Regions from separate parts of the Rahnella sp. PAMC25617 genome, predicted to be linked through region 1. Evidence: predicted binding sites of a transcription regulator. Region 1 holds the regulator's gene; the other holds the start of a gene.
What was found. Region 1 encodes Fur, which represses iron uptake genes when iron is present. Its sites were predicted from a motif close to ATAATAATGAGAACNACTATCAA; they were not measured.
Positions count from the first base shown of each region.

Region 1 (4,901 bases):
TGATGATTCGACGCTGACCGGCGGTGTGTATTACTGGCAGCGTGAGCGTGACCGCAAGGACATGGATCCGGCGAGCGACAACTACAAAGACTACACAACCAACCTTTCGCATTCTACCGCAAACCTGAATCTCGATTTTTCTTCCGGCTATGCCTGGGACATGTTTGGTATTGATATCGCAGCCTTTACGGCGATTGAAATGGCCGAAAGCAGCGAAAGCGGACATCCCAACGAAATCGCTTTCTCCAACAGCAACCGTGCCTACGACGAAGATTACTCCGGCGATAAAAGTGGGGTCAGCCTGTACAAAGCCGCCGGTAAATTTAAATACGGCGGATTCTGGGGACATGCCGGCTACATCCAGCCAACGGGCCAGACACTGATTGCGCCGCACTGGAGCTTCATGCCGGGAACTTACCGCGGCGCGGAAGCGGGCTACAAGCATGACTTCGGTGATCCGGGAGAGTTGAGTTTCTCCTACATGTGGGCGGACGAATATAAATCTCCGTGGCATCTGGAAATGGATGATTTCCGCCAGAACGATAAGAAAACGGGCGTTTCGTACATCCACTCTCTTGGAGCGAAATACGACTTCAAAAACGACTTTGTGCTGGAAGGCGCTTTTGGTCAGGCTGAAAGTTACGTCGATCAGTATTTTGCCAAAGCGTCTTACAAAATCGATCTGATGGGCAATCCGCTGACCACCAGCTACCAGTTCTACGGTGCGGAAGATCGCATCAGCAATAAGAACGATCCGAACAGCTTGTATGACGGGATGGCCTGGTTGCAGGCGCTGACTTTCGGTTACACCACCGGTCAGTTTAACTGGCGGCTGGAAGGTACGATGGTCAAAGCGGAAGGTAATCAGGGCTACTTCCTGCAACGTATGACCCCGACGTATTCCTCCTCCAACGGTCGTCTTGACGTGTGGTGGGATAACCGTTCGGACTTCAACGCCAACGGCGAGAAAGCGGTGTACGCCGGCGTACTTTACGATCTGGCGAAATGGGATCTGCCGGGCTTTGCCGTCGGGGGTTCTTACGTTTACGCGTGGGACGCCAAACCGAGTACCAATGCCGCTTATGACCAGAGCCAGCGTCTGAAAGAGACCGCCTGGAGCCTGGATGCGCTTTACACCATTCAGGAAGGCCGCGCTAAGGGGACATTGTTCAAACTGCATTACACCCAGTACGACAACCACTCGGATATTCCGAGCTGGGGCGGGGGTTACGGCAACATATTCCAGGATGAAAAAGACGTGAAATTCATCGTTATTGCTCCATTCACTATTTTCTGAGGTCGTTATGTCGATGAATAAATTACTGATGATGGCGGTATCTGTTGTTCTGCTGGCAGGCTGTGCGCCAACGGCCGATCAGGCTCAGATTTCGCAAACGCGTGAAGACTACCGCGCGTGTATTAATTCTTCAGAAGGTAATCCGGACAAACTGGCGACTTGTCAGGTGTTGCTGAACAAGCTGAAACAGGAAAAAGAACACCAAAAATTTGCGGAACAGGAAACAGTACGCGTGCTGGATTACCAGCGCTGTCTGACGGCGCGCAAAACCGGTGATGGTCAGGCATATGCGGCGGATTGCGGTAAAATCTGGCAGGAAATCACATCCAATAACGCGCCTGTAATGGCGAATTAATAGCAGATTTTTGTAAAAGCCTTAGCTGGCAAAATCATCATTATCAAAAGCGAAACCCCGGCTTGCCGGGGTTTTTTACGTCGGTAAGCGGCGTCTGTGTTCGGGGTGAAACGCAGACATAAAAAAACCGCTTTCCAGCGGTTAGTTTATTTAGAGTATTTGCGACAATCGAAGCTGTGCAAATTAATGCGCAGGTTTGTCATTGTGCAAAGATTCATCTTCACGGCAGTCGCCTGCTTCACAGTGACCGTACAGGTACAGACTGTGGTTGGTCAGTTTAATGCCATGTTTTTTAGCAATCTCACGCTGACGACCTTCAATATATTCGTCACGGAATTCAATCACACGACCGCAATCCAGGCAGATCAGGTGATCGTGGTGATGTTGCTGAGTCAGTTCGAATACGGACTTGCCGCCTTCGAAGTTATGACGGGTGACGATACCAGCATCATCAAACTGGTTCAGAACACGGTAAACCGTGGCCAGACCAATTTCTTCGCCCATATCAATCAGTTGCTTGTACAGATCTTCCGCACTAACGTGATGACCTTCCGGCGCTTGCAGCACTTCCAGGATTTTGAGGCGCGGAAGCGTGACTTTTAAGCCGGCTTTCTTCAGTGCGGTGTTGTTGTCAGTCATGCGGATTCAGTCCTGTTACTATGTGCTAATCAAGTTGAGGCATGCAGCCTGTGGCATCGGCGGCACAAAATTGTTCGTTTACTGTTCTTCGTTTAAGGGAAGTGTGCCCATTCTCGTAAACGACAGCCTGTTAATAAAGATCACAAATTGCCTGTCACATTAATAATGCAACGACTTGATCGATAGAAAAAACAGATGAACTCAGTGTACCTTGATACGACCAAAAGTTACAATTTTGTAGCGGTTAAATTGTTAATTTCAGTAATAGTTTGGCCCTTCAATTGTAGAATAAATCCTCAGGGCCAACAGGGTTTTAGCCGATAATTTCTGAAAGGCTGAGTTCTTCTGTGATCTGTTTCACCCACGCATCAACACGTTCAGCGGTCAGTTCCGGCTGACGGTCTTCGTCAATTGCCAGTCCGATGAAGTGCTTATCATCTGCCAGGCCTTTGGATGCTTCAAAGTGGTAACCTTCAGTTGGCCAGTGTCCGACAATCACTGCGCCGCGTGGCTCAATGATATCGCGCACGGTACCCAGTGCATCGCAGAAATACTCGGCATAGTCTTCCTGATCGCCGCAGCCAAACAGGGCAACCAGCTTACCTTCGAAATCTATCTCTTCGAGCGACGGGAAAAAGTCATCCCAGTCACACTGCGCTTCACCGTAATACCAGGTTGGAATTCCGATCAGCAAAATATCGAATTTTTCCAGATCCTCTTTGCTGCTCTTCGCAATGTCATGCACCTCAGCCACATCTTTACCCAATTGTTTCTGGATCATTTTAGCGATGTTTTCGGTGTTACCTGTATCGGATCCAAAGAAGATACCTACAACGGCCATAAGATTATCTAACCTCTTGTTCTAAATGAAGTGCCCTGCATTGCAGGCAATAATAGCGAAGATGATACCAAACTCGCGAGGCGGAGAATATGCTTCTGCTCGCCTTCTTAACTGGGGAATAAGTTTATCGGGCAATATTTTAAAGTGTTATCGCCATCGTGTGCTTATCAACCACAGAGTTCCTGAGGTCATAAGCAAAGTGAAGAAATATACCGGCTCCTTCCTTAAGTTTATGCATGTCCCGCCGATAGATGATGCGAGAGCAATCTCAACATAATAAAGAAATCGATGCCCGGAGAGGTGTTCAAACATGTCCGGGGGCGTAAGCCTGCTGGTTACCTGTTTTGATTCTCCGCATCCCCGTCAATCCTCAGACCAGAAACAGTCCTGTTTCGAGAGAGGCATATCGTGCAGTTTTTAAAAAATATTACCATCAGGGCCGCTTTATTAACCATTCTTGGCATCTTCTGCGTGATGTGGGCTGGTGTTTCCCTTTATACCGTCACATCACTTGGCACATTAACGCAAAATACCAGGAACAGTACCGAACTGGTCAACAACATGACGCTGATCAGCAAAGGCAACGATCAGTATTTCCGTACCGTGACGCGTCTGAGTCGTGCGGTTGCACAGCTTCAGGCTGACCCGTCAAAAGGCCCTGAAATTTTTGACAGTGCCAAACAATCTCTTGATGGACTGACTCAGGCGCTGGCTGGTTTTAAATCAGTACCCCATCCGGGCCTGGAAGAATCAGCCATTCAGGAACTGCAGACCAGTTGGGAAAACCTGCTGACACAGGGCGTTACGCCGTTATTCAATGCTGCCAGCAGTAAGAATACCGACACCTATAACCAGTTAGCCAACACCACGGTTCCGGCGCTGAGCCGTACTTTTGGTTTATCAATGGAAAAGGTCAGCAGCCAGATTGCAGTTGATTTTCAGGCCGCACAAAATGAATCCAATCATCTGACCTACATGAGCAAAGTGATCCAGCTGAGCGCATTTGGTATTGGTTTGATCCTGTTGCTGCTGACCGATCGTTATCTGGTGATGGCGCTGGTGAAACCGCTGGATAAAATCCGCGATCAGTTCGCGGTGATCGCCAGCGGTGACCTGACGCAGTATATGGAAGAGTTCGGTAAAAACTGCGCCGGTAAACTGATCCCGCTGCTGAATGTGATGCAGGCGAGTCTGGTGAATACGGTGCAGACGATCCGTAACTGTACTAACCATATCTATCAGGGCGCATCGGAAATTTCAGCGGGCAATAATGACTTGTCTTCGCGTACCGAAGAACAGGCTTCTGCTCTGGAAGAAACCGCAGCCAGCATGGAAGAACTGACAGCGACGGTGAAACACAATGCCGATAACGCACATCACGCCAGCCAGCTGGTGATTGAAGCTTCCGGCACGGCGCAGAAGGGCGGTAATATTGTGGCGGACGTGGTCAGTACCATGAAAGACATTTCCGGCAGCTCAAAGAAAATTGCTGAAATTACGTCGGTCATCAACAGCATTGCTTTCCAGACCAACATTCTGGCGCTGAACGCCGCGGTTGAAGCCGCACGTGCGGGCGAACAGGGGCGTGGATTTGCGGTGGTCGCCAGCGAAGTGCGCAATCTGGCACAGCGCAGCGCCCAGGCGGCGAAAGAAATCGAATCCCTGATCAGTGAATCGGTTTCCCGCGTCGACAGCGGTTCAAAACTGGTTGAAAACGCCGGTCTGACGATGAATGAAGTGGTGCGCTCAATTACGCATGTCACCGATAT
Region 1 is NZ_JBOCUM010000006.1:637,163-642,063, reverse strand. It holds gene chiP (chitoporin ChiP) at 1-1,297, shown strand, start outside; gene chiQ (ChiQ/YbfN family lipoprotein) at 1,311-1,652, shown strand; gene fur (ferric iron uptake transcriptional regulator) at 1,836-2,291, opposite strand; gene fldA (flavodoxin FldA) at 2,605-3,132, opposite strand; gene ACM615_RS09025 (methyl-accepting chemotaxis protein) at 3,541-4,901, shown strand, end outside.

Region 2 (4,901 bases), on a different contig from region 1:
TTCGCCATGGTCAGGCGCGCCAGCCAGTCTTCGCCCGCAGGCAGGGCTTTTTCATAGATACCGAGGGGAACGGCTTTGTGCATCATCTGATGTTCCTTAGCCCCAGAGCTGGCGGATGGATTTTTTGAACTGACGCGCCGCATCAACCGGATCTTTGGCATCGCGGATACTGCGCCCGGCAATAAATACGTGAACCGGAATGTTTTTAAACAGCTGCAAATCTTCCAGCGCCAGACCGCCTGTGATCGTCACTTTAAAGCCCATGCCGGAAAGGCGTTTGATTGCAGTGATATCGGCATCGCTCCATGCCACACCGGCGGCCTGTGCGTCACGGCTGCGGTGATAAACCACCTGCTGGATACCGGCGTCATGCCATTCCTGCGCCTGTTCCCACGTCCAGTAGCCGGTCAGTTCAATCTGCACATCACCGTTGAATTCCTTCGCCACTTCCAGCGCGCCTTTGGTGGTGTTGATGTCGGCGCAGCAAATCACCGTTACCCAGTCGGCATTGGCTTCAAAACACATGCGCGAGAGTATTTTTCCGGCGTCAGCGATTTTGGCATCGGCCAGCACGATTTTTTCCGGATACAGCGCTTTCAGGTCACGCACCGCACGCACACCTTCTGCGACACACAAAATGGTGCCGACTTCGATAATGTCGACTTCACTGGCGATCAGGCGCGTGGTTTTGTAGGCGTCGTCCATCGACTGGTTATCCAGCGCCACCTGCAACATCGGTAATGAATGAGTCATAGTGAATTCCTTCTCTGATAACGAATTAGTGAACCGCCGTGGCGGAGGTCAGGTCGATCAAATCCAGCACCTGTTGCGCGGTGGTGCAGGCGCGCAGGCGGTCAAAATTGGCTTCATCATCAAACAGGTTCACCACCTGCATGATGCCCACTTCCTGATGTGCATTGGCATCCACCGCTGCCAGCGTAATGAGGATATCCACCGGATCGTTATCCTCATGATTGAACACCAGCGGCGTTTTCAGTGTCACCAGCGCAAAACCGGTTTTGAGAACACCCTCTTCCGGGCGGCCATGCGGCATCGCCAGACCCGGCGCAATCACGAAATACGGCCCGAACTGTTTCACGCCATCCAGAATCGCCTGGTAATAACGCGGCTCAACCACACCGGCTTCCACCAGCATATCGACGCCAATTTTCACGGCGTCCTGCCAGGTTTCTGCTTCTGCGTGAAGGCGAATCGAGTTGTTTTCAGCCAGCGAATCTCGCAGTTTCATACATCGCTCCTTACTTTTTCAGGTCAGCGGAAAAGTGCGCGTTAATTACTTCCATCACTTTCGGACCGAAGTCTGCCGCCGACAGCATGTTGCGCACGCCGACCACGTATTTGTTGCCACTGACGGTGATTTCATCCGCCACGTGTGTGGAGGCGACAATAATGTCGGCGCCGCTCAGCTCAGATTTGTATTCCCCCACCGCGCAGCTGTTCATGGTGTGATCCACGCCTTCCTGGGTCAGGAACTGGCCGATTTTCATCTTCATGATCATCGAACTGCCCTGCCCGCAACCGCATACCGCCAGAATTCGTACTGTCATGAGAACCTCTTTGTTTGCTGATACATCATTTATGAGAAGTCATTAGTGAGAAACGGACTGATTAAGTGTTTGTTTTTCAGCATCTTCTTCAGCGCGCAAGGTGCGACCGGCGAAGAACATGTAAAGCAATGCGATGACCGCAATGATCCCCATAAAGGCCATGCCGAGGCTGAAGAAGCCCTGCATCATTGGTGGTGCCAGAATTGACCAGTCGGCCATGCCCATCCAGGCGCTCAGACCGGTGAGTTTAATGGCCCAGACGCAGCCGAAGATTTCGATCATCCCCATCACCAGACAGATTTTTAGCGCCGCACGCCAGCCACCGAAGTGGTTGGCAAACACGCCGATGGTGGCGTTTGAGAAGAACATCGGGATGAAGCCGGGAATGATCATGATGGAAGAGCCCATGCCAAACAGAATGGCGACGGCAATCAGCTGGCCGATGGTGCCCCACATAAAGCCCCAGACCACGGCGTTCGGCGCAAAGCTGTAGATAGCCGCACAGTCGATGGCCAGAACGGCACCGGGAATTAAGCGCTGGGAGATGCCGTTAAAGGCTTCCGTCAACTCAGCGACGAACATGCGCACGCCCTGAATGATGATGAAAATCGCCACCGCAAACATCAGACCGGTTTGCAGGATGTAAATCGTCCAGTGAGTTTTTCCGGCCATCTGTTGCAGGGTATCGAGGCCAAAGGAGCACAGAATAATGCCGAAGAATACGGTCATCACGATGGCCGTAGAGACGATATTGTCGTGGAAGATATTCAGCCAGCCCGGCAATTTAAGGTTTTCAACGCTGTCTTCTTTTTTACCGAGATAGGGCGCGACCTTACAGGCAATCCACGAGGCAAATTGCTGCTGATGACCAATCGAGAAGCCGCTGTTTTCGGTCACGGCCTGCGTCGGTTTGTACATCATGTTCGAGGTGATGCCCCAGTACAATGACACCAGAATTGCGGTTGACCAGATGGTCGTCCACATCGGGTAGCCCATGATGAAGAAGAACACCGCAATCAGCCCCGCCTGCTGAAACATAATGTGGCCGGTCAGCATGATGGTGCGAATGCCGGTAATGCGGCGGAACACCACCATCAGAATATTCAGCGCCAGCGCGATCAGCACCGCGTATCCGACCCAGCTGTAGGCCTCGCCCATGCGCTCAACCGTGGCCATCATCGACGCATAGGTGTCTGATATTGCGCCGTTAATGCCATACACTTCTGAAAGTTTTGCCACCACCGGTTTGAAGGTACCGGTCAGAATGCCGGATCCTGCCTGCAGTAACATAAAGCCGATAATGGTTTTGATGGTGCCCTTGATGATCACCGTCGCACTCTTCCTGAGCAGGATGTAACCGAGCATGGTCACAAGCCCCAACAGCAACGGCGCGTTGGTCATAACCTGATTAAAAAATACGGTGAAGATGGTGTAGAGGAATTCCATAAGACTCTCCGTCTGACCTTGTTTGATCTCTTCAGCACGTTTGTATAGCAAACTCCGCGCTAAACAGTGAGGGACAGATGCACTCTAATGCTCACATCGAATCAGATAAAGATTCATAATGATTATTTGTGAGCAGTCTCGCAAGATATCGTCATGACGTGTCATTGCCACCGCAATGAAAATTCTTATATTTACTATGTATTTCAATACTATAATCATTTTGAAAATAACGGATATCTCGCTAAATCCTTACATCTTCATCCAATCCCATCGCTATTCCCGCTGAGAAACACATCCTGAAAACCATTGTCATGATGAGTTTTCGATGATAACTTTCTCACAAACAAATCACATATAATCATTAAATGATTTATTGTGACTCTATTTCAAAGCCAACTCAGATGAGGGAATACCATGAGCAAAGTAGAAACGATCAGCCGCGAGTCCTGGATCCTCAGCACTTTTCCGGAATGGGGCACCTGGTTAAACGAAGAAATCGAGCAGGAAAAAGTCGCGCCGGGCACCTTCGCCATGTGGTGGCTGGGCTGTACGGGGATCTGGCTGAAGTCTGAGGGCGGCGCCAATATCTGCGTCGATTTATGGTGCGGCGTGGGCAAGCAGAATCACAGCAGTCCGCTGATGAAAACCGGCCACCAGATGCAGCGCATGGCCGGTGTGAAGAAGCTCCAGCCGAATCTGCGCACCACGCCGTTCGTTCTCGATCCCTTTGCGATCAGGGAGATCGACGCGGTGTTGTCCACCCACGATCATAACGATCATATCGATGTGAACGTGGCCGCCGCTGTCATGCAAAACTGTTCTTCTGAAGTCCCGTTCATCGGCCCGCAAACCTGCGTGGATTTGTGGATGAGCTGGGGCGTGCCTGCCAGCCGCTGTATCGTGATGACACCGGGCAAAGTGTTACGGATCAAAGACGTGGAAATTCACGCACTGGATTCCTTCGACCGCACGGTGCTGATTACCCTGCCCGCGGATCAGAAAGCCGCCGGCGTATTGCCGGATATGATGGATCAGCGTGCAGTCAATTATCTGTTCAAAACGCCGGGCGGAAACCTGTATCACAGCGGCGATTCGCACTATTCCAACTACTACGCCAAGCACGGCAACGAGTATCAGATTGACGTGGCGCTCGGCTCTTATGGCGAGAACCCGCGCGGCGTCACCGACAAAATGACCAGCGTGGATATGCTGCGCATGGCGGAATCCCTGAACACCAAAGTCGTTATTCCGTTCCATCACGATATCTGGTCGAATTTCCAGGCCGATCCGCAGGAAATCCGCGTGCTGTGGGAGATGAAAAAAGATCGCCTGAAATACGGCTTCAAACCGTTTATCTGGCAGGTTGGCGGTAAATTCACCTATCCGGATGATAAGGATAATTTCGAATATCATTATCCGCGTGGCTTTGACGACTGCTTTACGACAGAAACCGACCTGCCGTTTAAATCCTTCTTATAAATACCCGTCATACTTCAAGTTGCAGATGCGTTGACTGCGCTCACTCACCCCGGTCACTTAGTTAACTAAGCTCCCGGGGCTTCCTGAGCTTGTCGCCTTGCTGCAACTCGAATTATTTAGGGGATTGATTGAGGTCGATTAATTTGCGCCTTCATAAACAATGCATTTCGCATTACTGCTCGTTTATAATCATGGAATAATCATTTAACGATTTTGCCCGGAGCCACCATGACTGAGCCACAACGCCACAATGCTATTCTCGATCTGCTGCAACGTCAGGGGCAGATTTCCGTCGCTGATGTGATTGATCAGTTTGATATTTCACCCGCTACGGCGCGTCGTGACATCACCAAACTCAACGAACTGGGCAAACTGCGTAAAGTGCGTAACGGTGCGGAAGCCGTGAAT
Region 2 is NZ_JBOCUM010000019.1:118,120-123,020, reverse strand. It holds gene ACM615_RS21970 (L-ribulose-5-phosphate 3-epimerase) at 1-86, opposite strand, end outside; gene ACM615_RS21965 (3-keto-L-gulonate-6-phosphate decarboxylase UlaD) at 97-753, opposite strand; gene ulaC (PTS ascorbate transporter subunit IIA) at 779-1,249, opposite strand; gene ulaB (PTS ascorbate transporter subunit IIB) at 1,260-1,568, opposite strand; gene ulaA (PTS ascorbate transporter subunit IIC) at 1,611-3,014, opposite strand; gene ulaG (L-ascorbate 6-phosphate lactonase) at 3,429-4,493, shown strand; gene ulaR (HTH-type transcriptional regulator UlaR) at 4,722-4,901, shown strand, end outside.
Region 2: ulaG (L-ascorbate 6-phosphate lactonase) is a predicted target of Fur. The motif match lies at 3,190-3,212, and genes of this name have one in related genera.